One region of the Schinkia azotoformans genome, then DNA from elsewhere that is predicted to be linked to it. Evidence: predicted binding sites of a transcription regulator. Region 1 holds the regulator's gene; each other region holds the start of a gene.
The links. Region 1 encodes Rex, which represses fermentation and respiration genes when NADH is low (regulators of the CRP and FNR family bind a similar motif). Its sites were predicted from a motif close to TTGTGAAATATTTCACAA; they were not measured.
Positions count from the first base shown of each region.

Region 2: the regulator Rex is predicted to act here: its motif matches at 3,177-3,194, upstream of P9E47_RS02795 (TIGR04053 family radical SAM/SPASM domain-containing protein).
Region 3: the regulator Rex is predicted to act here: its motif matches at 3,420-3,437, upstream of P9E47_RS08035 (cytochrome c3 family protein).
Region 4: the regulator Rex is predicted to act here: its motif matches at 5,333-5,350, upstream of P9E47_RS09965 (TorD/DmsD family molecular chaperone).

Region 1 is NZ_JARSMD010000034.1:3,247-10,980, forward strand. It holds gene groL (chaperonin GroEL) at 304-1,929, opposite strand; gene groES (co-chaperone GroES) at 2,105-2,389, opposite strand; gene P9E47_RS19505 (CPBP family intramembrane glutamic endopeptidase) at 2,645-3,361, shown strand; gene P9E47_RS19510 (YdiK family protein) at 3,358-3,555, shown strand; gene P9E47_RS19515 (redox-sensing transcriptional repressor Rex) at 3,635-4,273, opposite strand; gene moaC (cyclic pyranopterin monophosphate synthase MoaC) at 4,292-4,783, opposite strand; gene P9E47_RS19525 (ABC-F family ATP-binding cassette domain-containing protein) at 4,920-6,857, shown strand; gene P9E47_RS19530 (hypothetical protein) at 7,196-7,360, opposite strand; gene P9E47_RS19535 (hypothetical protein) at 7,481-7,734, shown strand, end outside.
Region 2 is NZ_JARSMD010000005.1:109,563-117,296, reverse strand. It holds gene P9E47_RS02820 (DUF2249 domain-containing protein) at 1-138, opposite strand, end outside; gene P9E47_RS02815 (DUF2249 domain-containing protein) at 150-380, opposite strand; gene P9E47_RS02810 (metal-sulfur cluster assembly factor) at 590-892, opposite strand; gene P9E47_RS02805 (hypothetical protein) at 913-2,163, opposite strand; gene P9E47_RS02800 (Crp/Fnr family transcriptional regulator) at 2,349-3,050, opposite strand; gene P9E47_RS02795 (TIGR04053 family radical SAM/SPASM domain-containing protein) at 3,259-4,392, shown strand; gene P9E47_RS02790 (Crp/Fnr family transcriptional regulator) at 4,529-5,242, opposite strand; gene moaA (GTP 3',8-cyclase MoaA) at 5,475-6,473, shown strand; gene P9E47_RS02780 (Crp/Fnr family transcriptional regulator) at 6,626-7,324, opposite strand; gene argC (N-acetyl-gamma-glutamyl-phosphate reductase) at 7,695-7,734, shown strand, end outside.
Region 3 is NZ_JARSMD010000015.1:95,675-103,408, forward strand. It holds gene P9E47_RS08020 (cytochrome c maturation protein CcmE) at 1-105, opposite strand, end outside; gene P9E47_RS08025 (hypothetical protein) at 119-1,105, opposite strand; gene P9E47_RS08030 (ammonia-forming cytochrome c nitrite reductase subunit c552) at 1,415-2,872, opposite strand; gene P9E47_RS08035 (cytochrome c3 family protein) at 2,874-3,389, opposite strand; gene mtnN (5'-methylthioadenosine/S-adenosylhomocysteine nucleosidase) at 3,698-4,402, opposite strand; gene P9E47_RS08045 (YrrS family protein) at 4,431-5,174, opposite strand; gene P9E47_RS08050 (peptidoglycan D,D-transpeptidase FtsI family protein) at 5,251-7,005, opposite strand; gene greA (transcription elongation factor GreA) at 7,063-7,551, opposite strand; gene udk (uridine kinase) at 7,668-7,734, opposite strand, start outside.
Region 4 is NZ_JARSMD010000017.1:36,442-44,175, forward strand. It holds gene P9E47_RS09940 (molybdopterin-dependent oxidoreductase) at 1-124, shown strand, start outside; gene P9E47_RS09945 (4Fe-4S dicluster domain-containing protein) at 117-665, shown strand; gene P9E47_RS09950 (dimethyl sulfoxide reductase anchor subunit family protein) at 731-1,564, opposite strand; gene P9E47_RS09955 (DMSO/selenate family reductase complex B subunit) at 1,579-2,151, opposite strand; gene P9E47_RS09960 (DMSO/selenate family reductase complex A subunit) at 2,175-4,574, opposite strand; gene P9E47_RS09965 (TorD/DmsD family molecular chaperone) at 4,605-5,282, opposite strand; gene P9E47_RS09970 (class II fructose-bisphosphate aldolase) at 5,506-6,366, opposite strand; gene pfkA (6-phosphofructokinase) at 6,390-7,349, opposite strand; gene P9E47_RS09980 (DMT family transporter) at 7,392-7,734, opposite strand, start outside.

The sequences.
Region 1 (7,734 bases):
TCAGTTTCCTAATAAATCCAATTTTCGCAATTGTTTTTTGTATAAATCTAATATTGTTAATAAAAAAAGTCGCTAAAGACCCAAATGCAGATATCGAAAAACATGCCGTGTGGTTAACAATATCCGCTATGTATATAGTGCTTTCCTTAACCGCCTTGCTAAACCTCATTTTGAATCGGCTTTAACTTTTTTCTACAAGTTTTATTCAATAAGCACATTTACAACAAAACAGACTACTCCCTATAACCAAATAGGGAGTAGTCTTTACTTTTTTATAAAACTTCATGCCCGGCTATGCAGGGATTACATCATCCCCATGCCGCCCATTCCGCCCATGTCAGGCATTCCAGGAGCTTCTTTTTCAGGGATGTCAGCCACTACTGCTTCCGTTGTTAAGAACATAGCAGCTACAGATGTTGCATTTTGTAATGCTGAACGAGTAACCTTAGTTGGGTCAACGATACCAGCTTCAACCATGTTTACCCATTGGTTAGTTGCCGCATTGAAACCAATGCCAACTGCTTCATTTTTAAGGCGCTCAACGATTACAGAGCCTTCTAAACCAGCGTTAGCTGCGATTTGACGAACTGGCTCTTCTAATGCACGTAATACGATGTTTTTACCAGTTTCTTCATCACCTGCTAATTCAAGAGCAGATACTTTATTGTATACGTTAACTAAAGCAGTACCACCACCAGCAACGATACCTTCTTCTACTGCTGCACGAGTAGCGTTTAGAGCGTCTTCGATGCGAAGTTTCTTCTCTTTTAATTCAGTTTCAGTAGCAGCACCAACTTTGATTACAGCTACGCCACCAGCAAGTTTAGCTAAGCGTTCTTGTAATTTTTCCTTATCAAACTCAGAAGTTGTTTCTTCCATTTGTTTGCGGATTTGGTTTACACGACCTGAAATAGTAGCAGATTCACCAGCACCTTCTACGATTGTTGTATTTTCTTTTGTTACAACAACTTTAGAAGCACGACCTAATTGCTCAATCGTTGCAGCTTTAAGATCTAAACCGATATCTTCAGTGATGACTTGACCACCTGTTAAGATAGCGATATCTTCTAGCATCGCTTTACGACGGTCACCAAAGCCAGGAGCTTTAACAGCTACAGCGTTGAATGTTCCGCGAAGTTTGTTAACAACTAATGTTGCAAGTGCTTCACCTTCAACATCCTCAGCGATCATTAATAATGGCTTACCTTGTTGAACTACTTGTTCTAATACTGGTAAGATTTCTTGAATGCTAGCAATTTTCTTATCAGTGATTAAGATATATGGGTTTTCAAGAACAGCTTCCATTTTTTCTGAATTTGTTACCATGTATGGTGAAGAGTAGCCGCGGTCAAATTGCATACCTTCTACTACTTCTAATTCAGTTGTAAAGCCTTTAGATTCTTCGATTGTGATAACGCCGTCGTTACCAACGCGCTCCATTGCTTCAGCAATTAATTGACCTACTTCATCATTGTCAGCTGAAATCGCTGCAACTTGAGCGATGGATTCTTTACCTTGGATTGGCTTAGAGATCGCTTTTAATTCTTCAACAGCAGCTTGAGTTGCTTTTTCAATCCCTTTTTTGATGCCCATTGGGTTCGCACCAGCAGTTACGTTCTTTAAGCCTTCGCGAATTAATGCTTGAGCAAGAACAGTTGCAGTCGTAGTACCGTCACCAGCAATGTCATTTGTTTTGCTAGCTACTTCAGCAACTAATTTTGCACCCATGTTTTCGAATGCATCTGGTAATTCGATTTCTTTTGCGATTGTTACACCATCATTTGTAATTAATGGAGAACCGAACTTTTTCTCTAATACAACGTTACGTCCTTTAGGTCCAAGTGTTACTTTAACTGCATTTGCTAATGCGTCTACACCACGTAGCATCGCACGACGAGCATCTTCACTAAATTGAATTTCTTTAGCCATTTAAGTAGTACCTCCTCAAAATTATTAATCAGCAGGATTCTGATTTTTTTTATTAATTCTATTAGACAAGGGTGATCTACTATGTAAAAAGACTAGTAGATCTATCTCACGAAAAATGAAAGTAAAGTGGGTCTTTGCACACTTCGTAACTCTATCATTCCGCGTTCAAGACCACTTAGCCAACAATTGCTAAAACATCATTCTCGCGAATAATTAAATATTCTTTACCTTCATATTTCACTTCTGTACCAGCGTATTTAGAAAAAATGATGCGGTCGCCTTCTTTAACTTCTAAAGCAACTTTCTCACCGTTATCTAATACACGGCCAGTTCCTACAGCTACAACACGACCTTCTTGCGGCTTTTCCTTCGCAGTGTCTGGTAAAACAATACCGCTTGCAGTCTTTTCTTCTGCTTCAACAAGCTCAATAACAACACGATCACCTAATGGTTTTAACAAGTGAAACACCCTCCTAAGATAAATTTTAAGTATTTTAATTATTAGCACTCATTAATGCTGAGTGCTAACACATTTATTATAATAAATAATTAACTAGATTTTTGCAAGTAAAAACTATATTTTTTTTGTAAAAATTAACCTCCCTGAACATTATTAACGAAATGTTGAAAAACCAATCATCTTTTTATTGGTTTTAAAATAATTATGTTAAAATACAAGAGTGGTTCATCTGATTAAACATAAAGGGGTATAACATTGAAAAGCAGATACTTGCTTACTATATTAATGTATATTTTTGTACAATTTTCGGGGATCTTGTTTGGTGTGGACTTGCTGCTTCGAAATGGGATCTCAAAGGATGATGCGGTGGCCATTTGGACGGTCATAAGCTTTAGTGGCGGTTTATTAGTAGTTATTTTGTTGTTATTGCCAGACATCAAAGCCCGTCATAATACTAACAATCGAGTATCAAGAACTCGTGCAGCAGGCTGGGCGATTTCCGGGATCTTTTTAGCGTTTTTAGCACAGGTTATTGCTGCACAAATTGAAATGATACTTGGAATCAAAATGGGCTCTGAAAACACAGAGATTTTAGTAGAAATCGCGATGCAAACACCGATTTTTATTATTGTTACTTCAGTAGTAGGGCCAATTTTCGAAGAAATTATTTTTCGGCAGATTATCTTTGGCAGTTTATATACAAGATTTAACTTTTGGATTGCCGCTATCATTAGTTCTTTAATTTTTGCAGCTGTCCATTTTGACTTTACACATATCATCATCTATACAGCAATGGGGCTTGTGTTTTCCTTTCTTTATGTTAAAACAAAAAGAATTCTGGTTCCGATTGTTGCCCACGTCTCCATGAATACCTTTGTTGTGTTGGTACGCATCCTATTTGCAGATGATATGGAGAAGCTGCAGAAGCAATATGAACAGGTGCAAAGCTTCGTTGGAGGGTTTTTACAATGAGAACTTCACCTTATACAATGGCACTCATTTATGGGGCGATGGGTGCTCTCTTTACATATTTAGCGATCCAAAGCGCTAAAGAGACAATTTGGAACTTTTCTACGATACTGTTAATGATGATTGCAACCTTCGACTTTTCAACAGCTATTCGATTTATTTTATATAAAAGAATGATTAAAAAAAGAAAATCATAAAACGGCTGCCTCAAAATAGAGATAGCCGTTTTTCCATGTGTACTTTTGAGCAAACTTTCCGGGGCAACCCATAAAATTATTAACTTAATGGGTAATGTTTTAAAAAATAAATTAATGACTGCAACTCAACTGCTAAATCAATATGATGAATTCTAATATCTTCCGGGACATTCAGTCTTGCTGGTGTAAAATTCAAAATTCCTTTTATTCCTGACGTAACGAGGCGGTCCGTTATTGGCTGGGATACCTGTACAGGAACGGTTAAAATGGCAACTTCCAATTCACCTGTGATTTTGCTTTCTAAATCATCTAAATGATAAACTGGAACACCTCCGATATCTGTGCCGACTTTCGCTGGGTCAACATCAAATGCCATCACAATTTTGGAATTATTGTTTTTCATAAAATTATAATGCAAAAAGGCGGTTCCTAAATTTCCTACCCCGATTAAGCACACCTTCACCACTTCATCTTGGCTTAACGTCTGCCTAAAGAAGGACAATAAATAATTGACATTGTACCCATAACCCTTTTTACCAAGGGCACCAAAATAAGAAAAATCACGGCGAATTGTGGCTGAGTCTACTTTTACCGCATCACTTAATTCTTTTGAGGAAACACGCTGTTTCCCTGAAGCATGTAAATTCGCTATAAACCGGTAATATAACGGCAAGCGTTTAGCAGTCGCTTGCGGTATTTTGTTTTTATCAAAAGACATACCATACCCCCGTTCTCCTTAATCAATATTTTCCTTTCTCCGAAAATCTCCGCTTTTTCCTCCAGTTTTCTCAACTAAATATGTTCGGCCAATAATCATTCCTTTATCTACGGCTTTACACATATCATAAACCGTTAACGCTGTAGCAGTTGCTGCTGTTAAAGCCTCCATCTCGACACCTGTGCTTCCCTTTGTTTTAACAGTTGTTTCGATATGTAAAATATACTCAGGGGCTTTCTCTTCCCATGAAAAAGAAATATCCACACCCTTTAGCATCAATGGATGACACATCGGAATCCATTCGGATGTTTTCTTGGCTGCCATCACTCCGGCTACTTGAGCAACAGCTAATACATCGCCCTTTTTCATTTTATTTTCTTTTATTTTTGTATAGATTTCTTCATTTACTTGTATGCTAGAATGGGCAATGGCAGTACGAGTAGTTTCATTTTTTTCAGTGATATCGACCATTTTCGCACGGCCTTCTTCATTAAAATGAGTAAAGGACATTCTTCATTCATCTCCCGACTTACACATATTTTAATACAAAAAAGTTTAGGATGATATTTATTTTTGTCAAAAAAGGAGATTTGTTGCTCGTTTGACATTGTATAAGCTAAACTATGATTTGAAGAGGTGAACCGATATGATACTACTTCAAGTCAACCAACTTACGAAATATTATGGTGCTGATCTTATTTTATCTAATATTAAATTAGAAGTACAATCAAAAGATAGAATTGCTCTAGTTGGAAGAAATGGAGCAGGGAAATCTACTTTATTGAAAATTATCTCAGAACAAATGTCGTATGATGGCGGCGAAATCATTAAGCCAAAAAATTTAATGATCGGTTATCTTGCTCAAGATACCGGCTTGGAATCTAGTCTTTCTATTTGGGATGAAATGTTGACTGTTTTTCACCATCTTCAAATAAAAGAAAAGAAGCTGCGTGAACTGGAAACAAAAATGGGTGATCCTTCCTATTTAGATGATACCGAAAAATACGAAAAATTATTAAAAGAATACGACGAACTGCAAGTAACCTTCAAGGATGAAGGCGGCTATCAGTATGAAGCTGACATCCGAACGGTTTTACATGGGCTTAATTTCGGTGATTTTGATTATTCGACAGCGATTGCAACCTTAAGCGGCGGTCAAAAAACCCGCTTGGCAATGGCTAAGCTGCTTTTAACAAAGCCGGATTTATTAATTCTTGATGAACCGACGAACCATTTGGATATTGAAACGCTGGGCTGGCTTGAACAATATTTGCAAGGTTATCCTGGTGCTCTACTAATCGTCTCCCATGACCGCTATTTTCTAGATAAAGTTGTGACTCAAGTCTATGAATTATCACGGACGAATTGTCGCCGCTATGTAGGAAACTATAGTAAATATTTAGAGCAAAGTGCAGCCGTTTACGAGCAGGAACTAAAGTCTTTCGAAAAGCAACAAGAGGAAATTGCAAAATTAAAGGATTTCGTCCAAAAAAATATTGCAAGAGCGTCAACAACAAAACGGGCACAAAGCCGTAGGAAGCAGCTTGAAAGAATGAAAGTAATGGACCGCCCACTTGGAGATGAAAAGTCAGCCTCATTTTCCTTTGATATTGAAAGACAAAGCGGCAACGATGTGTTAATGGTGGATTCTTTAACCGTTTCCTATCAAGGAAAGGAGCCGATTCTTACAAACGTATCCTTCGGGCTTAAGCGTGAAGAAAGTGTTGCCTTAGTTGGGCCGAATGGAATTGGAAAGTCCACATTGCTTAAGGCGATTACTAAGCAGCTTGAGATCCTTACTGGCACGATCAACTACGGGTCCAATGTTACGATTGGCTATTATGACCAGCAGCAGGCAAACTTGACTTCCAATAAAACAGTCTTACATGAACTATGGGATGAATATCCATTAAGACAGGAAAAAGAAATTCGAACGATATTAGGGAATTTTTTATTTAGTGGTGATGATGTTTTAAAAATAGTCTCTTCGCTAAGTGGCGGTGAAAAGGCAAGATTAGCACTCGCCAAACTGATGATGCAGAAGGCAAATCTATTAATTCTCGATGAGCCGACGAACCACTTGGATTTGGATAGCAAAGAAATACTAGAAAATGCTTTAATCGATTACCCTGGAACGATTCTGTTTGTATCTCATGACCGTTATTTTATAAATCGGTTGGCTACAAGAGTGATTGAGTTATCCACAGAAGGACTGGAGTCGTACTTGGGTGATTATGATTATTATGTGAATAAAAAAGCGGAAATGGAAGAATTGGCACAGCTTGAAAATGAAGGACAATCCTCATCAAAAGTGGTGCAAACAACTCCACCGGAATCGGACAAGGCAAAATATGAACAAGACAAAGAACAGAAAAGAAAAGATCGCCAGCGCCTACGTCGAATTGAAGAGATCGAACAACAAATTGAACAAATTGAAATGAAAGTCGCTGAAAATGATGAACTATTATGTGACCCTGAAGTTTATCAAGACTATGAGAAGGCAGCCAAGTTAACTAGTGAAAACGAAAAATATCATGACCATCTCGAACTCTTGATGGAAGAATGGGAAACTCTACAGGATTAACGTTCAGAGAAAATTCTTCTGGACGTTTTTTCTTGTGGAATTTTGTCAAATCCATTTCTTCCAGATGTGGGTATTTTTTTTATGTATTCACACTATCCACAGTGTTATTCACAGATAAACTCACTTTTTTCAGGCACTCCACAAAGTTATTAACATTATCCACAGAAAAATATCGAATTATCCACAATTTTTATGAACACCTACGGAACCCATTATGTCGGAATTTGTTGAAGTTATCCACCACATCTCTGAGCTGTGGATAAACTCTGTCCACATCCAAAATAAGTCTAGATTTTTTTAAAAATAGTATGTGCATTATTGTAATCGTCTTTGAAATTTTAACTTGACAAAAGCTGAGATTCAGTACTGGGATGATGTTTTCTATAAAACGGTGCAAACGGATCAATGGAAGCACTTCTTAAAGGACCGTTAATGATGCTTTCCGCTTCCCCATCAAAATGTGGAGTTGCCTGCGTACGTTGACTTTCACTATTACGTGACATATTGATCATCTCCTTAGTCTTAAGATAACTATTTTGAAGATGATCTATTCAAGATGCTATATTTAGCAGTGCACATGGAAATAGTAGGAATATCCTCGCTGATAAAGGAGATTCTTAGCCATGTCTACATACATAGAAATGAAAAATATATTTATTACAAAGGTTCAAAAGGACGAACAACGGACAATACTTGAGGTTTGCTTCGAAAATATGCATGAGCCGAAGTATTGTCGTTTATTTAAAGCTACTTTAGAAAAGGAAAGCGATTGGACCATTCGATCCATCGCTGTGTATGATTCTCGAAAAGACAGATTTCTCACAGTTGGGTCCCTTTATGCTCCTATTTTGTATGAGGAAATTAAAAATAAAATACT
Region 2 (7,734 bases), on a different contig from region 1:
ATCTAATTCCTCGTATAGGAACATTGGACGGCGATCGTTATTTATAATCAGTTCTTCACCCTCAGGCAATTCATCAAGTGCTGCCAGTGTTCTCATCATTGGTTGTGGTGGTTCAAGTCCACGATTATCAAGCTTCATAAGAATTCTCCTTACTGTTTAACAAAAGTTATTTTCCAGTAGTCTTCTTCGATCTCTTCAGCTTCGTTAGAGAAACCTTTTGAGCTAAATACACCTAATAATGGTGTTGGTTTAAATGGTGCATGTAAAATAAATGTATCACCAGTTGAATCCAAACCCTCAATAGCCTTCATTATTTTTTGAAATGGTTCTTGTTTATTTTTTAGATCCTCACGTACGTCTAGTTCTACAACTTTACTCATCTTCATCACTCCAATTTTTTCTATGAAATATCGCTAAACGGGTGCTTCCGCTTTTCTTCATTGTCTAGCTTCAGCACCCAGCGACTCGTAAACTTCGCCCACCTCCCTACGATAAGTCAACATCGGCTCACAAGTTCGCCGTGTTTCCTTTATCTCAGTCGATGGGCTCCAGTTTATACGTCGCTAAACGGGTGCTTCCGCTTTTCTATTTATCTTCTTCCTAACCAATCTTTTGCACGGTCGCTCATTAGCTCAGGAGACCAAGCTGGCTCCCATACTAACTGAACGTTAACCTCATTCACTTCTTCCATAGCTTCAAGGACATATCTTGCACCACTTGTAATACTGTCATGTAGCGGGCAGCCAGGCGTTGTTAACGTCATTTTGATATTTACGTTATTTTCTTCGTCAATATTTATATCGTAAATTAAGCCTAAATCAACAATGTTTAGTCCTAATTCAGGGTCGATAACAGTTTCTAATTCTTTTAGGATTTTTTCTTTTAATTCCATGGTAAACTCCTCCAATATCGTTATTTTTTAAGGATACTAACTACAGTCGCGCTAAAAACAACGGTTGTGACAGCAAACAATGATTGTACAAACATATACAGGCCTGCTAGTTTAAAGCTGAATGAAACAGCAAACCCTGCAAAGCAGATTAAACATAAAATAAATAAAATGGTTCCAAGCTTTTCATTCATAAGTTGTTTTAAGGTTGGTACATTAGGCTGTCCCATTTCCTTGCTGTATTTATAGGTCCACCATAAAAAAGGGACAATTTTATATAAATAACCCATAATGCTGAATACAATCCAACCCATAATATATAAATAGATAATAACTCCAAATAAATAAGGAGAAATTGAAATGAATGACGAAATCAAAGCAACCAAGTGCATAATCCAGCCAATTATAATGGCCACTAAAGAAAAGGTAAAAGGCTTATCTAAATTTTTCTTTAGACGTTTTTTAATAATTTGTTTAATATGCCAGACAAAAAGAGAAAATGAAATAAATAACAACATCATTCCCAATTGAAAGAGAATCGATCGGTTGGTCCAAAATGATAAAATGCTCGAAAGTAAGCCGAAAATATAAAGAAAATAAATCGGCTTGCTTAATTTCATTGAAAAGCCATGTGCTAATGAAAACATTGGCACCATTTTATAGGAAAACCCGAATATTAGCAGCGAAAACCATCCTGCAATTCCTAGAATGATATGGGTTTTCAACAATGCGACATGATTGGCTAATGGAAGATGGCCACTAACACTTGCTGCGAGAAAAATACCAAACAAAATTGTCAGCAGCAAACAAACTAAGGCAGTGCCAACCAAAGCGGTTAGGATATTCTTTTCCGTCTGCTTTTTCATAGTCATTGCCATTTGATAGAGAAACATTAATACACCAATCAACGTAATAAACCCTGTTATCATTGTGAGTTTAGGGGAAAATGCCAGTGATAATGCAAATCCGGTTATTCCAATGGCTGTAATCCAAAATTGAATAAACCCAAATGTTTCATTCCAAATCGGCGTTAAAAAAGCAACGGGTACCAATTGATACATTGCCCCCATGGCGACCATCAGTGCCCAACCTAATACTAATAAATGGGCAACCATCCATAAAGGTGGGATTCGAAAGGCCCCATTTGTTAGAAAATCGCCGCTGAAAATTAATATAATTTGCGAGGCGGAAAAGGCCAGTAAACTATAAATAATAAAAGAAAAAGGTAACTTAATATTTGTTTCAGTCTTTGACAGACCTGGCATCATGTTCATGTGATTAACCCCCGAACAATTAATGTTTTGTGCCATATCTCTATGATAACCATTTTCAATACTGTTTTAAGTGATTTAAATCACAATCTATAAAACAAAACTTCACATAAAAAAAGAGCCGCCTCAAAAGTGAAGATTCCTTTGAGACAACCCTTATTATTTACAAAACTGTATTCATTTATTGGTTAAAATAATTCGTTTTCGAGTTTATCTGTTTCAACGATATAATAACCTTCTTCGGTAGAGTCAATAAGATGTTTTTTCTTAAGCTGGTTTAAAGTACGGCTTACGGTTTCGCGGGAGCTTCCGATCATGTTTGCCAATTCGCGATTTGTAAAGTGGGTAGTGATTAAAAATTTAGATTTTCCATCCTCCAGTTTTTGTCCATGCGATTTTGACAAGCGCAGTAATAACTTTAGAATTTGCTCATACGTATTTGATAAAATTTGTTCCTCAAGACGGTTTTGCAAATCAATAATTTTTTCCCCGAGCACTCTAAATACCTTAATACTTACTTCAGGATATTTAATCAGGATTTCTTCAAAGTTGGAAATAGGGATGATGATTAGGGTAGTTGGTTCAATAACCTCTGCATGAGCCGGAAATTCACCTTTTCGAAAAAAGCCGACATGGGGAAACATATCTCCTTCCTTTAAAATGGACACAATTTGTTCACGTCCGTTGAAATCAGTTTTATAAATTTTGACTTTTCCTTGATGGATAAAAAAGACCCGGTCTTGCGTATCCCCCTGCATAAACACGTGGATTTTTGGTTCATATAGACGTGTTTGCGAAATATCAATGATCTGCTGCAGCTCTTCACCCGTTAATTCACGAAATATTGGAACATTATGTAGTAGTTGTTTTATGGATGTTTGGGGTAACATTTTCGTTCACCTCTTTTTTTTATGGCTTCCTATATAACAATTCTAACAAACTTCTGGATAATTAAAAACATATTAAAGGTAGATAATTTGTAGATATTTGTTACTGTATTGTTAAATCTCATATCAGTGTGATAAACATCACATAACCTGAAAAGTTTTACCTGTAAAATAATGAAAGAGTCTTTATAGTATAAGGAGTGTGGTTCACGTGTTTAATCGTGATTATGATAAAGATCCATTTATTGTTATATGGGAGTTAACAAGAGCTTGCCAGCTTAAGTGTCTGCACTGCCGTGCGGAAGCGCAATACAAACGGGACCCTCGTGAGCTTTCTTTTGAGGAAGGAAAGAATTTAATAGATCAAATTTATGAAATGGACAATCCTATGCTAGTATTTACGGGTGGGGACCCATTGATGCGTGAGGATGTTTATGACATTGCTGATTATGCTATCAAGAAGGGTGTCCGTGTATCAATGACACCAAGTGCAACGCCGAACGTAACGAAAGAGGCTATTGAGAAAGCAAAGGAAGTTGGACTTGCAAGATGGGCATTCAGTATTGATGGACCAACTGCTGAAATTCATGATCATTTCCGTGGAGTTAGCGGCTCATTTGATTTAACGATGAAGGCAATCAAGTATTTACATGAGCTTGAAATTCCAATTCAAATCAATACAGTTATCTCAAGATACAATATCGATGTACTAGATGATATGGCAAAATTGGTGGAAGATTTAGATTGTGTTCTTTGGAGCGTCTTTTTCCTTGTTCCAACAGGAAGAGGCCAAGAATCAGATATGATCTCACCGGTTCAGCATGAACAAGTATTTACATGGCTTTATAATTTAAGTAAACGTGTTAAATTCGATATTAAAACAACGGCCGCACAGCATTACCGTAGGGTTGTTATTCAAAATAAAATGAGAGAACATGTTGCAAATCACGAAGACATCAACTATGAAGATGCTCTAATGAAGGGTGCAACTGGTACCATTGACGGTTTAGGAAGAGCGCCTAAAGGCGTTAATGATGGAAATGGTTTTGTATTTATCTCTCACGTTGGGGACGTATACCCGAGTGGACTTTTACCTGTAAAAGCCGGAAATGTACGTGAAACACCATTAGCTGAAATTTATCGTGAATCACCAATTTTCAAATCATTACGCAACCCTGATCTATATAAAGGAAAATGTGGTGTTTGTGAATTCCGCTTTGTTTGTGGTGGTTCAAGATCTAGAGCATATGCAATGACTGGAGATTATTTAGAGAGTGAACCATTCTGCGTTTATATTCCAAAAGCATTACGGAATAAAGAAGGTAAAGAAAGTTTGTCAAAATAAAACAAAAAAAAAGAAAGCTAGCTTTTAGAAAAAGTTGGCTTTCTTTTTTATAAATAATTTTTTTAAAGTGATATTCTTCACTTTTATTTTCTTGTCAATGCATTACTATCATAGTATAAGAATTAGACAATACCGATTAATCAATATTGCATAATTCTGGTGGACAGTTTTCACAATTAATTTCCGTTTTTAAAAACTCTAGATCATGAATGGTGATTTTCCCTTTATTCACGGATATGATTTCATCCTTGCGGAGATCACTTAGCATTCGATTAATACTTTCTCTTGAAGTGCCACAGAAATTGGCTAAATCCTGATTCGTTAATGGGATATTAATTAGAATACTTCCATCTTCACGTTTTACACCGTAGCTGTTTGTCATACGGATTAAAGTAGAATAAAGGGCGCCTTTTTTTCCATGAAGAACGAGATCCCGGAATTTAGTCTGTGTCCTTCTAAAATGGTCGCTCATCCATTTCATAAATTCGTAGGCAAGAGAACCGTTTTCGATCAATTGCTGCTCCAGATATTCTTTTTTCAAGACAGCAACCTCACCGCTCTCTAATACTTTTGCATTGAGAAGGTATTTTGCTTCATTTGTAAATAGGGTCAACTCTCCAACAATATCTCCTACTGTGCAAATTCGTAATGTTAACTCTTTGCCATCTTGGGAAATCTTACTAATTTGCACTCTTCCAGAACGGATTATATATAATTCTGTTGCTGGCATTCCTTCCTGAAATAAAAAGGTACCTTTTTGCATTTTCATTGTATGGTCTAAAGAATTTAACAGTTCTTGAATGGATTCTGGCATGAAAATCTTTTTATTTGGTTGTTGTAGTTCAGGCATTTTAAAACCACCTTTCGACGAAATTCGCCAAAAATCTTCCGCTATATATAAGTTAAAAGGAAAAACGCATTTAAGTCAACAGTTTAATACTGTAATTACTATATTAATGATACTTGAACAATTAGCTTAGAATGTGTGAACAATTTATGAAACTCTTTATTAATGTGATAGAATTCACATTTATTTATTCCACAATAAAGATACAATAATAATCAGTTGGGAGAGTGAATATATGAATGGCCGTCTTAATTTAGTGGATCGTTTTGGACGCAATCATGATTATTTAAGAATTTCAGTAACAGATCGTTGTAATTTAAGATGCCATTATTGTGTGCCTGAGGGTCAACACCAATGTATGGATTTTCCTAAATTATTAACTGATGAAGAAATTGTTCAAATCGTAAATGTCGGTGCAAAGCTCGGAATTAAGAAAATAAGAATCACCGGTGGAGAACCACTTTTACGAAAGAATTTGCCTGAATTAATTAGCCAAATTAAATCCATACCTACTATTGAAGATATAGCCCTAACAACTAACGGAGTTTTTCTTAAAAAATATGGGAAAGAATTAAAAGAAGCAGGTCTTGACCGTGTAAATATAAGCTTGGATTCCCTTGATGAGAAAAAATTTTCCTATATTACAAGAGATGGACATTTAAACGATGTACTAGAGGGAATTCAAACATCGGTTGAATTAGGTTTTAATCCAATTAAAATAAATGCCGTCTTAATGAAAGACTTCAATGTTGATGAAATAGAAGATTTCTTATTATGGACTATTCGTGAACCAATCAATATTCGCTTTATTGAATATATGCCAATTGGACAAACGAATAATGTTTGGAGTAATCAGTATCAGTCATTGGAGATTGTCAAAGAAATAGCGGAACGCATCGGACAATATAATCCGGTAACAACACATAAAAATAGCGGCCCCGCAGACCAATATGCATTTGAAAATGCGAAAGGCACTTTTGGATTGATTCATCCGATTTCATGTAATTTCTGTGACAACTGTAATCGTTTAAGATTAACTGCTGATGGACATTTAAAGCCTTGTCTTTTCTGGCAGGATGAAGTTTCGTTAAGACAGTTCATTGATAATGAGCAGCAATTAATACATGCTTTCAAAAAAGCAATGTTTATCAAACCTGAACGTCACCAAATGGGTGATGAGAATTTTGATTTTGGTAATCCGACAACACGCGTGATGTCCGCCATTGGTGGGTAAATATGTGTGTTAGCAATAAATGTTAAGTTTCTATATCTAACCCCCTTTTTTTAGAGTACTTTTTGTGCTCTATTTTTTTTGGGGGGACAAATAAATAAAGAGGTGGAGTGCATATCCACCTCTTACTGTCTAGCTCCAGCGCTTCCGCTTTTCTAATAATCTGCTGTCTCTATAAACATCTGACAGAAGTCGCACCAATTGTTAATAACAATATTCTTCTCAGTGATCGTAACTAAATCTTGATCTTTTAATTTAGAAAGAACACGGCTCACACTTTCACGGGTTGATCCAATGATGTTGGCCAATTCCTGAATTGATAATGGAAGTTCAATTTTAACTCCACTATTTGTTTTACTTCCGAAATCACGTGCCAATCTTTCGATTGTTTTTACTGTTTTCCCGTATACATCCAATAAAGCGATGTCTCTTAATATGGAAGTAAAGGATCGAAGTTGACCGCCCATAAACCGAATCATTTCAACTGAAAGATCAGGATTGATGGCGATCACATCCTCTAAATCAGATGTTAGTAAAAACAAGACTTCAGCATCAGATATGGTCTGGGCTGTCCCAGGATAATTTGTCCCCGGTTCACAAAATAAGGAAGCTTCAGCAAAAATATCCCCGGATCGTTTTATACAGACGATTAATTCTTTCCCCTGAGGGTTGATCTTTTTGATTTTAACGATTCCGCTTTTCATAAAATAAATAGCTTTAGCTTCATCCGACTCATGAAATATATAATCCCCTTTTTTATAGGAAGCTGTTTTCACCTTAGCAGCAAGGGCATCTAGCAAATGATCAGGTAAATCTTTGAAGAAAATGATTCCCCTTAAAAATTCAGAAAGCATATGTTTGACCTCCTTCTTATTTAAACAAGCAGAACAGAGCTAGTGTCTATGAATCTGATTATAGTTATCATTTTACTGTATTGTTGTGACACTTTTCACAGTATGTACTATTGTTCACACTTAATTCATAATTACTTGTTAAAAAATTTCGTCAAATTTATAAAAATACATTTGATTTTATTTTTATGCAATTATATAATAAATACTAATTTCAAAGAATAAAACTTTATTCAGTTCCATACTGAATAAAGTTTAAGCCTCCGGCGGATGCCTCAGATTTTTAAAGGTAGTTTTTCGAGCAAGCCAGCTCGAAAATATCCGCTGGGCACAAATACGCCAAGGCGTATTTGATTAGATAGGAGGACAAATGATGAGAATAGCAATCGTAGGAGCAACTGGATATGGCGGAG
Region 3 (7,734 bases), on a different contig from region 1:
GGTCAGCTCCGTCCCGCTCGAACCAGGTGTAGCGGCGATAAGCAGGATTACTATACCGATAAAAATTGCACTAAAACCCATTAACATTTTCGTATTCTTTTTCAATACTTTTCACTCCTTATTTAGTCTTAGATAGCTTTTCCATATATTCTTTTTCACCGATTTTCCCTTCAGCAAGCAGTTTCCTTAGTTCTTTTTTATCGGCAATGGAAGGATTATTTACTTTCGTATTCCTTTGCTTTCTTTTTTTCATAAACATGACTACAAATAAAATGGCGATAATGAGGATTAATGCTATTCCAACTATTAATTCTGCATTGAATACTCCTTTAGCAGTCGTTTCGCTTTTAGCTTGGATTTGTTCCTCATTGAGTGCTTCTGTTAATTCACTATGCTCTGATGTGATTTGTTCAACCTTTTCAACAGTTGTCACATCATCGACTTTCACATATGAAAAACTGTATTGCTTCTCATCCCCTGTTTTGACATTTTTATATTCATATAAATGCATCTTAACGCCCATCGTATCGGTAGCTTGTTTTTGACTGGCTGGCGTTGCCGTTAAGCTTTCTGTTCCAAGTGGTTCGAACAGCATAAGATTCATTAAGTCCGCATCCGCAATTGCCGAGTAAGAGTAGGAAAACTCTTTTTGTTCATTTGTAACCTTTATTGGTGTATAGAAGTACTCAAGCATAAATTTCAAAGTGGCTCCAGGCTGAACAGCTTCCGGGAATTGGAGAGTGATAGATTCTTCATCCTCATTTAGCTTGTACTTTATTTCTTTAACCGTTTCCTCTGTATCTGAAGTTTGAACAGCCGCTAGACTTACGACAAAATTCTTTTCTTTTGCCGGAACCCGCACTGTTACACTTTTTATTTCATCTTTAGATTGATTCATTATTTTTCCATGAAAACCGATTAATAGATTGGGATCGGTTATGTCCTCATCCGGATGCAGATTGTATTCTGGCATAAGCACGATTGTCAGTTCTTCAAATTTGAATTGATTCATTTCCGCTTTCGGTTCATCTGGGCTCATGAACCAGATGAAACTAAAAGTAAAAGCTATAACAATTAATAATCCTTTATGTAAAAAGTGCTTCATAAAAGGCACCCCTTCTTTTCGAAAATAAATGAAGTTATTATTCTAATAAATCTACAATGATTGTATTAGAAAACTTAGGTTAATAACATAAGCACAGAACTATTGTCAAAATTCATACATATAATAATTCATAAAATCGTTACATCAGTCCGTGATAAATTTCATGGACAAACATTCTTTTACGTTGTATTTTAGGTTGTTTTTTTATATACTAAAATTATCAAAAAGTTCTATTAACAAAAAATAGTTCTCAATAAGAAAGCATCGTACATCCATGAATGATGCACGATGCCTCTGAACAAATATTACTTATTTTTTAGCTGGTGTAGCAGGTGGCTGTTGAGCTGGGAAGAAAGTATTTGTTGCATGATCTTTCTTCTTAAAGTTATCAGTTTCAGCTAATACTGCTTTTGTTGCTTTTTCGATTTCAGCTTTAAGCTCGTCAACATTAACACCAAGCTTAACTAGCTCTTCAGTTGCTAGAATAATAGCTTCACTTGAATATTCAGATGACATTTTTAGTGAATCCATTGCACCTTGCGGGTTATGGAAACCAGTTGAATTTTCTGCAGCGATAATATCCCAGAACCATTGAGCTTTACGTACTAATTCTTGAGCTTCTGCAATTTTTGCTGCAGGTGCTTTTGCAGTAATCATCTTATTTACATAATAATGTGATGAAACAGAAATTTCTTCTGCTTTATCTAGTGCGTCTTTATGTGTATCTTGGATTGACTCTACATTGTTCTTTAGTTCTTCGGCTGTCTTGTCAGCATGACAAGTACGGCATGATGCTTCTATATTTTTAAGTGGTGAAGTCCAGTTATGAGAAGAAACTTTCTTCTTACCGTCTGAACGCTCATAAGGCATGTGACAATCTGCACAAGAAACACCGTTTTTACCATGTGTACCTGTTGACACAGTTTCAAACTCAGGATGCTGTGCTTTTAACATTGGTGCGCCTGAAATATTATGCTGCCAATCAGATTTAAAACCTTGGTCTTTGGCAACTGTTTCATAGTATTCATACATTTCTTCCGGCTTGAAACCATTTGCCCATGGGAATACTACTTCTTTCTTTTCTGGCTCAAAGTAATATTCTACATGACATTGTGCACATACATATGTACGCATTTGATTTTTTGTTGGATTTGAAATATCAATTCCTTGTGATTCCATTGCTTTAGCAAAACTTGGACGCGTTACTCTTAATTCCATTGTTTGAGGGTCATGACAGTCAGAACATCCAATTGGAGAGTGACCCATTTCTTTTGCTGCAGGTAACACTTCAGCACGGAAATTAGCTCCCCAATACTTGTCACCCATGTTTTCTTCTTTTAATAATTGTGGTACCGCTGTTGATTTACAAGTTAAACAAGAACCAAATGATTTGTCGTTAATACGAGCAATTTTTTCGATATCTTCATTAGCATAAACGTGACCGCGGTCTTCATTATACTCTAGTGCAAATCCGTAACCATTAAATAAAATTGGTAATAAAGGCTCTTTACTTTGATCAAATTTAGAAGTCGGTACTGAACCGCCATATTTTGTGTCTGACATATCCTTCGTTGCATTAAAACTTTCATATTGAAGTGGGAATAAATCTTTAAATGCTTCATTGCTGATTGTATCGGCCGGCAAACCTGTATCAATCGGCTCTGAAGCACTACCATTCTTGGTATCTTTTGCTCCGCATGCAGCCATAATTGCCAGTGCAAAAATTGCAACCACAGCTAAGAGTAGAGCGCGCTTCAAGCTATTCATGTTATACTCCATCCTCTCTTCCGCTTATATCGTATTCACCCGGTTTAAAAAACTCATCATTTTTATACTTGTTTTTCTTACCGTGAGGCACTTGTCTGTGACAGTCTATACAATTTTCTTTTGCATCATGTTTGACTGTCTTAATCGTATTTTCGTGACAGCTAATACAGTTTTCTTGAACGACATCTGTTGTAGCCTGTTTCGCATGAATAACATCAGGAATTTCATCGACATTAAATGTATTCATGTAAAAATCATGGGCACCAGCTTTCGCTTTAAACATATACTTGCTTACGATACTGTCTGTTGGTGCATGACATTGATTGCAGGTTAGGTCCGCATGAACAGAATCGTTAAAACTACTATATGCCGTCTCCATTGGGTGACAGGTTGCACAAAAATCAGCAGAATCGGTATAATGCAGAGCCTGTGCACTTGCTGCAGCAAAAACGATACCGATAAACAACCCGATGAATACCCATAATTTCTTATCAATTGCCTTGATTTTTTCTAGCATATGCTTTTCACTCCTTTCCTCAATTAATAATTGTGAAATAATAAACATTACTTCAAAATAACAATAGCATTACTTTTGATTAGTAAAAGAAACCAATTGTATCAATAATTTGAATAAAATAAGGCAAAGTTTTGACAATCAAAATGTATCTTAAAATATCCCATAATAATAATTTTCTACTATTATGAGAGTAATAATCTCTTATGGTATAGTAATGAATTTTATGTGAACATTAGCTTTTCTGCAAATTAAAAAGAGTGCGAAGATTGATCCCTCAAAGGGAGGTCCTCACACTCTTTTACAATTTGTTACCTTTCCTGTTCAAATTCACTAACAATATTTAAAATTAATGTTGCAGAATGCAGTGCTGCTTTTTCAAGAAATTTATCAAATGATACATCGGAGTCCTTCCCAGCAATGTCAGATAGTGCCCGGATGATCACAAATGGCACATTAAATAAATGACAGACTTGGGCTATGGCCGCGGCCTCCATTTCAACCGCATATACATCCGTAAACTTCCCGCGAACAAAATCAACTCTTACGGGATCGTCCATGAAAGAATCTCCAGTTACAATCAATCCTTTAGCTACCTTGATATCAGTAATCCCAGCTGCTGCTTTTTCCGCTTTTTCAATTAAACGTACATCTGGAGTGAAGCCAGGGGGCATTTGCGGAACTTGCCCATACTCATATCCAAAGACGGTTACATCTACATCATGATGTCTAACATCTGTTGAAATTACGATGTCACCAACATTCAATTCAGTATGATATCCTCCTGCCGAGCCTGTATTTAATACATAATCAGGTTTGAAATGATCAAGTAATAATGTTGTACCAACGGCCGCATTTACTTTTCCAATTCCTGATTTTAACAAAACGACATTGATATTATTAATTTTTCCGATTGAAAATTCACTTTTCCCAATCGTCAAGTCTTCCCTATTTTGTATCTTCTCTTTTAAAATAGCTACTTCTTCATCCATTGCTCCAATAATACCAATCTTCATCTAAGCTTTGCCTCTTTTCTACGTCTAATTATCTGTTTTTAGTTGTTTCAGTGCTCGTTGCTGATTCTGTTCCGGGTTGATGATCGTTCCCCTCTACTTCTTCCACCTTAACAGGTTTCCAGCCTGAGCCATTCACCCATTCAAGCTGAACACGATAATAGGTTCCTTTGTCTTTTGTACTTACTGTAGAAATCGCTTTATTAGAAGCACCACCGTTCCCCATCCACCATACGATCATATTATCATTTGATAGACCTGTTGCAGAGCTGACAGCTTGGGTCATTTCCTCCCAATCCTGTGATCCTTTTGTAAAATCCGTAACATGTTCGCCTTCCTGCTCTGTTCCAACTGGTTCCCAGTCCTTCTTAATAGAACCGACTACCGTTGATTCCCGATCCTCTGATTTAGTAGAGTCTGAAGCAGCATCATGTTTTTCATCTTTACTAGTTACCTGTTTATTAGGAGAAACTTTTTCTGTTATATTTTCATTATGGGCTGCCTCATTATTGTCTGCAGTTAGAGTATCATCATCTGTTTCGGCGTCATCAGCAACTTCGTCGATCGTGTCATCTACAGCTTGTTCTGTTTCATTTGGCTCTTCAAGGGCTACATTCGCCTGTTCAGAATCCCCTGAAAAAATATTAATGATACCGATGATTAGTACAATACCTAAAATAGCAGCAATACTTGTAATGATTAATTTAATCTTTCGTTTTTTTGCCCTGTTTTGAAAACGCGGGCCTTCATATAAATCCTTGAAATCGTATTTCATACTCTGTCCCCCACTTTTAAGTCAAATGTATATCACCTCGTATTCTACCATTATTTTGTATCACCTAAAAGTAATTTCACTTTTTTGTATCCCATTCATATAGTTTTTTAATGACTATTTCGACTATGTCATTTGTTTTCGCTTCTGATTCTTTTACATCCAAATCGACAACTACTAATGCATATTTGGGCTGTTCAACCGGAAAATAGGCTGCAAACCATTTGTTAACTAACCCATTCCGTCCCGTTTCAGCTGTTCCGGATTTACCAGCGACAGTGTATGGCAAGGTTTTAAAACGCTCCCCTGTGCCGGATTGTACAACACTTTTAAGCAGGTTTTGGAGCTGCTCGGATGTGTAGGAGGAAAGCCCCTCCCCCTGAAGAGTTTGTTTCGGAAATGCAAATAATGTAGTTCCATTTTTATATTGAACTTCAGATACTGCTCTTACTTGTTTTTTTTGCCCTCCTCTGGCGATGGTAGCCATCATATTGGCAACTGCCAAAGGACTTGCCCGAACCTCCTTTTGCCCGATCGCTGTTTGATTGATAGCCTTCTTTACATTTTTGTCTTTTTCATCCCCCCATACTCGGCCTACACGCTCTTCTGGAAATTGCATGAAGTGATTAAAATGGAAAACATCCCCATGCCAACCAACCCGGCTAATAAGACCAAGTTTTTCAGCATAATCCTCCATATACGTAGGGTTCTGAACAGTGATCTCTTCAGCTAACTTGGCAAATGTATAATTACAGCTTTGGGCAAAGCTTTCCTCGAAATTCAAGGATCCTAGTTCGCGATCGGTACGGGCTTCACCGTACAAATTCAAATTACAATTAAACCTTCTTCCCCGAATCTTCGCATCATTTTCTAAGACGGCAGCAGCTGTTACGATTTTAAATACAGAACCAGGTATTTGCGGCTGTATCATTTCGTTCACTCCACCCGCATCTGCAAATGGATTTTCTTCGTTCATCTGGGGTCTGCTGACAATAGCTAAAACATCACTTGTTTCAACATCTAATAATACTAACCCGCCCTTTTTCATTCCCATATTGTCAATCGCTTGTTCTGCAATAACTTGAAGTGGTTTGTTTAAAGTCGTTTTTATTGATGTTGGGTAATATGGGTTAGCCGGTGCTGTATATTTAACCTCAAGCCCGAATAAAGGGCCCCCTAACTGATCGACATGGTACAGCAGCTTCGATTCACCTTCTGGAAGGAGGAATTCATCGAAAGCCCGCTCAAGTCCAGTTATACCAATCTCTGTATCTGCTGAAACAAGGCCAATCTCTAATTTTTCTTTATACCTTTTTTCGATCAGTTCTTTATTTTGGCGGACCAAGCCGATTAAGTGCCGCGCTACGATTTGATTCGTATAAACCTGTTGGTATAATGCAAACACCCCTGGAATTTTCAAGTCATTAATCTGCTTCTGCTGTTCTTCCGTTAATTTAATTGGATGCTTTCCTCCATAGGCAAATGGAGCTTTGGCTTGATTAACCTCAGCCAATAAATACTGTTCAGGAATTCCGCTTATTTTTGCTATTTTCGCGGATGGCCAGTCCATATCTTTTAAAAACGGAAATAGGACGAGGCTTGGGTAATAGTCATTTGTAATCGCCTCGCCATTTCGATCTGTAAATCGGCCTCTTCCATCATCTAATACAATCGATTGCGTCCTTTGCTTAATACTTGCTTCAATTAAGTTAACATGGTGTTTTGAAAAAGATTCAGTTTGAATAAGCTGTATTTGCGCCAGCCTTCCAATCAAGCCCATAAAAATAATCATTATTATGGTAATGATAGATATTGCTCTTCTTTTTATTTTCATAAAAAAACACCTCATCATCATTTTTGACGAGGTGTAAATTATTAAACATTGAATAGATTATTTTACATCTTTAATTCGAACTTTTATTTCGCCGCCAGGTGTTTGAACTACGACTTCATCACCTACATGGCGTCCTAAAAGGCTCACAGCCATTGGAGAATCGTTTGAAATTTTTCCTTCAAACGGATCTGCTTCTGCACTACCAACAATGGTATATTCCTCCGCTTCATCTTCACTGCCATCAGACATAATTTCTGCAAAAATTACTTTTTTGCCTAATGTTACAGTTGTTGAATTTTCCCCATCTGACTCAATGATGACAGCATTACGAATCATTTTTTCTAATGTTGCAATTCGTGATTCTACAAATGCTTGTTCATCCTTTGCAGCATCATACTCGGAGTTCTCTGATAAATCTCCAAAGCCTCTGGCAATTTTAATGCGCTCAACAACTTCTTTTCTTTTTTCTGACTTTAAATATTCCAATTCCTTAATTAATTTCTCTTTTCCTTCTTCAGTCATATAATAGCTTTTTTCTTCTGCCATATCCCTTCGCTCCTTTAATTCCTTTATTAATCATTATGTACTTCGATAAAAGTATAGTAATTCTATAAAGCCCCCATAACTTTATACAACAGTAAAGGTATACTTTTAATATCCTATTACAAATTTTCCATTTCATCAACAATTGTTTGGATTTTTGTTACCAATAAATCGATGGCAACATCA
Region 4 (7,734 bases), on a different contig from region 1:
GGCAGGCCATGACCCTATTAATCAATTAATCTACGTGAAAAATGAAAATGACCAGAGTGAATCTAGTGTATTCTTTTATGACAGCAGAGTTAAGATTAGGAAATGGGGGGAAGCCCATGTTTAAACAGCTTGGATTCCTATTCAATGCCGATGATTGTATAGGTTGTAAAGCGTGTGAAATAGCATGCAAAAATGAAAATCAAACACCTGTTTCTGTAAATTGGCGGAAGGTGAAACGAATTTCTCCTGATATGTTCTTGTCCGTTTCTTGCAATCATTGTGACAGTCCAGAATGCTTCCGTGTCTGCCCTGAACGCGCTTTTACGAAACGGCATGACGGCATCGTGCAAATTGACCAAAACCTATGTACAGGCTGTCAATTATGCGTCAGTGCTTGCCCGTATGAGGCGCCGCAATTTGATCCTGAGACCCAAAAGGTTAGCAAATGCCAAATGTGCTACCCAAGACAAGATAAAGGTTTGCTACCGGCATGCGTAGAGGCCTGCACAACAAAGTCTTTAAACATTATTGATTTGAATAACTTTTACGATGATAATGCCGTACCGACCATTGAAGGCTTTCCCCATATTCAAATTACTAAACCTTCGATTGCATTCTATTCCGTTAAAACTAGAAAGAGATATTTTTTAAATAACGAAGACTAGAAAAAGGGCTGTAAGAAAAAGGGAGGGGAACTTACAGCCCTGCTAAAGACCATTAACTTAACAAATTATGAACCAAGAACATAAAACACATATCTACTCATGCCTTCAGCTAAAATTATTGCTGCTAAAGCAAGGTAAGCAAAGGATAGAGAAACCTTTTTGTTCGTTGCCATTGCCATAAAGCCCAAGACACCTACACCAATGACTTCGATAATCCAGCGTAATGCAACCGTACCTTGATATCCCGCTAATTCAGTCATTGCATTCACACCAGTAATCATATTAACCTCAGGCATTACTGTTCCAAACAAAGCCAATCCAATTAATTGAATCGCTATTCCAGCCATTGCGATGTAAAATGAGTATTTAATCAAGCTTTGTGCTTTTTCTTTAAGTGCAGGTGCAATAAAGCTTACTGCTAATACTGGACCTAGCACTAAAGCCGTACCGTAAAAAGACGTAAAGGTATTGATTGAATTCCAGCCACTTACTAAGGTTTTGGCATAAATCGCAGCCATACAGTAAATATCGACTAAACCGATCAAGGTTGAGACTAATAGTAGATTCGGATTTACCTTTTTCTGTACAATAGCTAAGCCTGCTGTAATAAATACTGCAGCAATAAACATACCTGTTACAAGAATCTCACGACTCATCCAAGAAGAGCCGATATTTCGAATCGTATTAAACGCATTCGTTGGTGTCCCTAAATGTGCAAAAGATGCAATTAATCCGATTAATGATAACCCGGCAATGATAAAGAGTGGCATGCGCATTGCCGCATATGTCTTCTCCTTACCACTATCGGATATTTTCTTGTAAAACAACCAGAGCATTAGCATTCCGCCAATCGCTGCCTGCATACAGACTGTGAAAATTAATAATGGCCATTCATGCATGGTAGGAACCTCCTTTATTTTGCTGCCTTATGGGCACCAATTACAATGCTCGGATTTGTAATCGATGAACTTGGCAGACCTTTGATATCTTTTGTATTTCCATATTTCTTTTGCAGTTCTTCAAGTGGGCCGTATTCAAGCGCGCGCATTGGGCATGAACCTACGCAAACAGGGTCTTCACCTTTGGCAATTAAATCAATACAGAAATCACATTTTGTCATTTTTCCAAGAGTTTCATTATATTGCGGTGCCCCATATGGACAATTCCACATGCAATACTTACAGCCCACACATTTATCGTGATCAATAACGACTACCCCGTCTTCTTCTCTTTTGTGCATAGCCTGTGTTGGACAGTTTTCCACACATTTAGGGTGTTCACAGTGATTACAAGAAATGGATGTAAAAAAGGTTTCGATGTGCTGAATAACTGAATCCTTTCTTTCGACATAATCACCTTCCGAGAATTCATAAACTCTTCGATAGTTAATTCCTACATCTAAATCGTTTTTATCTTTACATGAGACAACACATGCTTTACATCCTGAACAATAATTATTATTTATATAAAAACCTAACTGTGTCATTTTTTTCACTCCTTTCTATAAATCTATGCTTTTTTTACTTCAACTAAATTAGTATGCTGTGGATTCCCCTTCGCTAACGGCGACGGACGTTGACTAGTAAGGGTATTAATAGCTCCGCGTTGATCAATACCATTTTTATCTGGAGCCCACCATGCCCCTTGAGGAATGGCAACTGTTCCTGGAATTACTCGATTAGTTAGTTTTACAGGAATATGCACTTCACCTCGATCATTAAATACACTTGCTTTGTCCCCATCTTTAATGTTTCTTTCCATTGCATCTTTCTTGTTCATCCACATCACTTGCGGGCCTGCTTCTTCCAGCCATTTGTTATTATCAAAGGTTGAGTGGCAGCGGCGTTTGTAATGCCAGCCAATCAGCTGTAATGGATACTTTTTGATTAAAGGATCTTGTGGACCTTCCCATGATGGGATGTATTTTGCAATGGCTGGAATTTCTTCATGGTCGTTCATATCCCATAAATCTTTAGAGAAAATTTCAATTTTACCTGATGGTGTTTCAAATTTATTATTTGCAGGATCTTTGATTTGGTCTTCAAAAGCAATATACGATTTGTCTAAAGATACTTGATAAACTCCCATCTTTTGAAACTCTTCAAATGTCGGGAAATTTGGATCTTTCTTTCTAGATTCTTCGATAGACCACTTGATCCAATCCATTTGTGTTTTTCCTTCTGTAAATTCTTGCTCAATCCCTAACTTTTTAGCGAGCATTGTTAACCACTCATAGTCAGCTTTAGATTCATACATACTTTCGATACATTGTTGCGAAAGTATCGCATGCTGTGATGGGGCCCATGTTGTACCTATATCCCATCTTTCCATAAACGTGTTAGAAGGTAATAATATATCTGCAAACTTGGCGCTTGGTGTCATAAACACGTCACTAACAACAATTAATTCTGCTAAACTTTCATCCTTCAAAATTTCAGCTGTTCTATTGCAATCTGAATGTTGGTTAATTAATGTATTTCCAGCTAAATTAAAGATTGCTTTAATACTGGTAGGAAGTGTCTCATGACCTTCTGGAAGGCCGTTCACACCATCTTTGGCTCCCATTTCAGTTCCACGGACAACCGCATCTGTCCATAAGAAACATGGAATAGAAAGATCCCCCAGTGGGTTTTTTCCTTTGGGAACAGCTGTAGTCTTAACAAGACTTATATAGCCTGTTCCTGATGCCCAACCGCCTTTAATACCTACATTACCTGTTATTGCTGCAAGCGCCGTTCCACCCCGAACATATTGTTCGCCATATGCTTGTCTTTGCGGCCCCCAGCCTGTCATTAAGGCTGATGGTTTATTGGTTGCATATTCACGAGCAAGCTTCCGAATAATATCCGCTGGCACTTTACAAATTTTTTCAGCCCACTCCGGTGTTTTGGGTACTCCATCTTTGTCTCCTAAAATATAACTCTTTAAGGATTCTCCAGTTGGAATTCCTTCCGGCATATGTTCTTCATCAAACCCAATACAGTATTTATCTAAGAATGTTTGATCATGTAAGTTTTCTGAGATAATAACATACATCATTCCGTCCATCATCGCTGCATCTGTAGTTGGGGCAATTGCAATCCATTCATCTGCTAATGTAACGGCTGTATCTGATTGTCTTGGATCAATAACAACGATTTTTACGCCCGCTTCTTTTGCTTTCCTTAAATAATAGTCTGTTAAACCAAAACGCGTTTCAACCGGATTATGACCCCATAAAATAATTAGCTTAGAGTCAGATAATGTATCTAAACTATTTCCTGTTTGTGTTGTGCCATACGTATAATTTGTTGCATGTGTAACTTGTGCAGAGCTATAGGAATTGTAATATCCGAGATATCCCCCAGTTAATGCAAATAACCTTTGAATCATATTTCCTGCCCCAATAATACTTCCTGAATGGCCTGATGCATAGTTGCTATAACGGCTCGCGGGACCATATTGTTTTGTGATTCTTGTTAATTCATTTGCAATATAATCGATAGCTTCTTCCCAAGAAATTTGTTCGAATTTCCCTTCACCACGCTTGCCAACTCGCTTCATTGGATATTTTAAACGGTCAGGGTTATATACAAATTGGCGGTAGCCGCGACCTCTGATACAGCCACGCAGTTGTGGCATTTCGAATTTATCTTCTTTTGCATCAGTACTTAGTCTTGTGATGACGCCGTCTTTAATGTGGGCTTTGATTAAGCATCTACCTCCACAGTTAATCGTTGAACAGGTCGTTAATATTTGTTCGTTCATTAATTCATTTTCCTTAGAAGCCGCCATTACTTTTGAAGCAATCTGTGATTTTCCAACAAACCCTCCAACGACTACTGGCGCTGTTACCGCACCAGACCATTTAAGAAAACTTCTCCGTGACATTGATTTACCAATTATCTTGTCAAATAATTGACCACTCATTTTAACCTACCTCCTTAATAAAAACCTAATTTATGAAAGTAACTCATTTAGAACCTGTGAATCAAACTTAATAAAGCCATCCAACAAATCTGCAATTCCTAAAAATAAAGTTGAGCTTGCATTATTTTTTATATCCCCTGTAAATTGCGGCATCCATAATGCCAGATGTTTATCAACCATATCTTTTTGCCCCATTAATAGAGTTCTTCTTGTTTTTTCGTTTTTCTCTTGAAGTGTTTTTTCTATTAAAAGAATCATAAATTCTAGTTCAAACGCGATATGGTCTTCCGCCTCGACATGTTGGTTTGGTTTTTTTTCAATTTCAAGACCAAATTGCTGAAATAGCTGTCTTACTTCAAAGGTCGGAAAATCGAATAAAGCGTGTTCCTTCCCTCTATAAACAGATTCCCAAGGTGGGGCAGGCAATGAATACGGTCCGATAAATAACCGGAAATAGTCGTCTCTTGCCAATTGTAATGATTCCTCTATATGTTCAGATTTGAAGAAGTCATATAGCAGCTTTCCACCTTGATCCAAATCTAGTAAACCCTCAATGTTACCTCCCTCCTGAATTTCTTTATACGTTTCAAGCGTGAATGGTTTTGACAGTAATAAATGAAATAGTTGATAAAAACTTTTTCTTGCCATGTGTATTTCAATTTGTTCGGTATCAAGCTGAGTATCAACTTTTTGATCTATCATCTGCATTTCTTACACCTCCAATTTTCAGCTTTCGTTCGAAATCTTGGTTTGTTTAATTGTGAATAGATTCACATTTGATTTATAGTTTCATTATAGATTCATTGTTTTTTGTTTCATACGGTCATAAAAAACAAAAAAGCCAATCGATTTTTGTACCGATTGACAATTTTGGGTTAGGATATTACGATTTTGTGAAATTGTAGATAATAAAAAGATTGATTTTGAATACCTATAGAGCCTTTCCTGAAGAACCAAATTCACGTATTTTAACGATTACCGTTTCTTTTATCGCTTCCCGTCCTGGTCCAATAAACTTTCGAGGATCATACACTTTTGAATCAGTATTTAGTATTTCACGAACAACTTTTGTGAATTCAATTTGATTTTCTGTATTCACATTAATTTTTGACGTCCCTAATGATATTGATTTCTTAATTTGTTCAGTTGGAATCCCCGTTCCACCATGTAATACTAATGGCAATCCAATCATTGTACATATCTCTTCCATTTCTTCAAAGCCTAATTTGGGCTCACCTTTATAAGGTCCATGAACAGAGCCTAAAGCTGGTGCTAAACAGTCAATTCCTGTTAGTCTTACTAATTCCTCACATTCCTTCGGATCCGCGTAAATTACACCATCGGCGACTACATCGTCCTCTTGGCCACCTACAGTTCCTAATTCCGCTTCTACTGAAACCCCTCTTTCATGGGCATACTCTACAACTTGCTTTGTTATTTTTACGTTTTCTTCAAAAGAATGATGGGATGCATCGATCATAACAGATGTAAATCCCGCATCTATGGCGGCCTTGCATTTTTCAAAGCTTGATCCGTGATCCAAATGAATTGCAACTGGTACCGAAATTTCCATTTCTTCAATAAGAGCTTTAACCATTGCGGTTACAACGCTGAAGCCACCCATATAACGAGCGGCCCCTTCCGAAACCCCTAAAATCACTGGTGATTTCTCTTCCTCAGCCGCGCCTAAAATTGCTTGCGTCCATTCCAAATTATTTATATTAAACTGACCAACAGCATATTTTTCTTTTAATGCTTTATCTAACATTTCTTTCATTGAAACTAGTGCCATAATGAATTCCTCCTAGAAATACCTTATATAGATAAACTTCGTGCTAAATAAAAGTCAGCCATATTTACTTTATGCTTATCTTCATATGCTTTATCAAAAGGGACATGGACTAATTGGCATTTTCTCCACCCAACCATTACCCCTTTTTCACCATCAACTAACATGTCAACTGCTTTGGCTCCCATTCGACTGGCCATCATTCTGTCATAAGCAGTTGGTGACCCTCCGCGTTGAAGATGCCCAAGGACAATAACCCTTGTTTCAAGATTAAACTTTTCCTTTATGATTGTTTTAAGATCTTCACCACTGCATACACCTTCAGCAACAACAATAATGCTATGCATTTTTCCTCGTTTTTGACCTTGTTGAATACGAATAATAATATCCTCAACATTTTGAGGGGCTTCCGGAATTATTATTGATTCAGCACCAGAACATAAACCCGACCACAAAGCAATATCTCCTGCCTCTCGTCCCATCACTTCAATAATGCAAATACGTTCATGTGAATAAGCAGTGTCTCTTATTTTATCAATTGCCTCCATAACGGTATTAACAGCTGTGTCAAATCCAATCGAATACTCGGTTCCCGCAATATCATTATCAATTGTTCCGGGGATACCGATTGTAGGAAAACCCTGTTCTACTAATTTCCCTGCACCTTTAAACGATCCATCTCCCCCAATTACAATTAAACCTTCAATATCCACTTTATTTAACGACTTTAAAGCAAGATGTTGTCCTTCGACTGTTTTGAATAATTCACTTCGAGCACTTCTTAATATAGTGCCACCACGGTGTATAATATCACCAACACTTCCAAGGTCCATCTTTTGAAAGTCTCCATTTATTAAACCCTCATATCCATGTCTTACACCATAAACCTCAAGTCCACAATAAATTCCGCGTCTTACAACTGCACGAATGGCAGCATTCATACCGGGTGCATCGCCGCCACTCGTTAAGACCGCAATCTTCTCCATGATTACCACCAATCTTTCTTATGTTACTATGCAACAAAAAAATCAGCCTTTTCCTGTGATCATTGGATGTGTCCGCTTGTAAATATAATAGTCTGCTAAACCAGAGCCTAAAATAACACTACCAACGATCAAAATAAATCCAAAAATATGTGATAAACTGATAAGTTCTCCCAAAAATAGGTACGATCCTACTAATGAAAAGAAAGGTGGTATATTTAGAAAAACGGCTGTTTTACCTGCCCCAATATATTGAATTGCGTGGTTATAAAGTATTTGTCCGAGAGCAGTGGCAATAATTGCAGAACCCAGAAAAACACTCCATCCTAAAACTGTTCCATTTTTCAAACTACTTAATCCCTCTGGTTCTATTATAAAACTGATCACA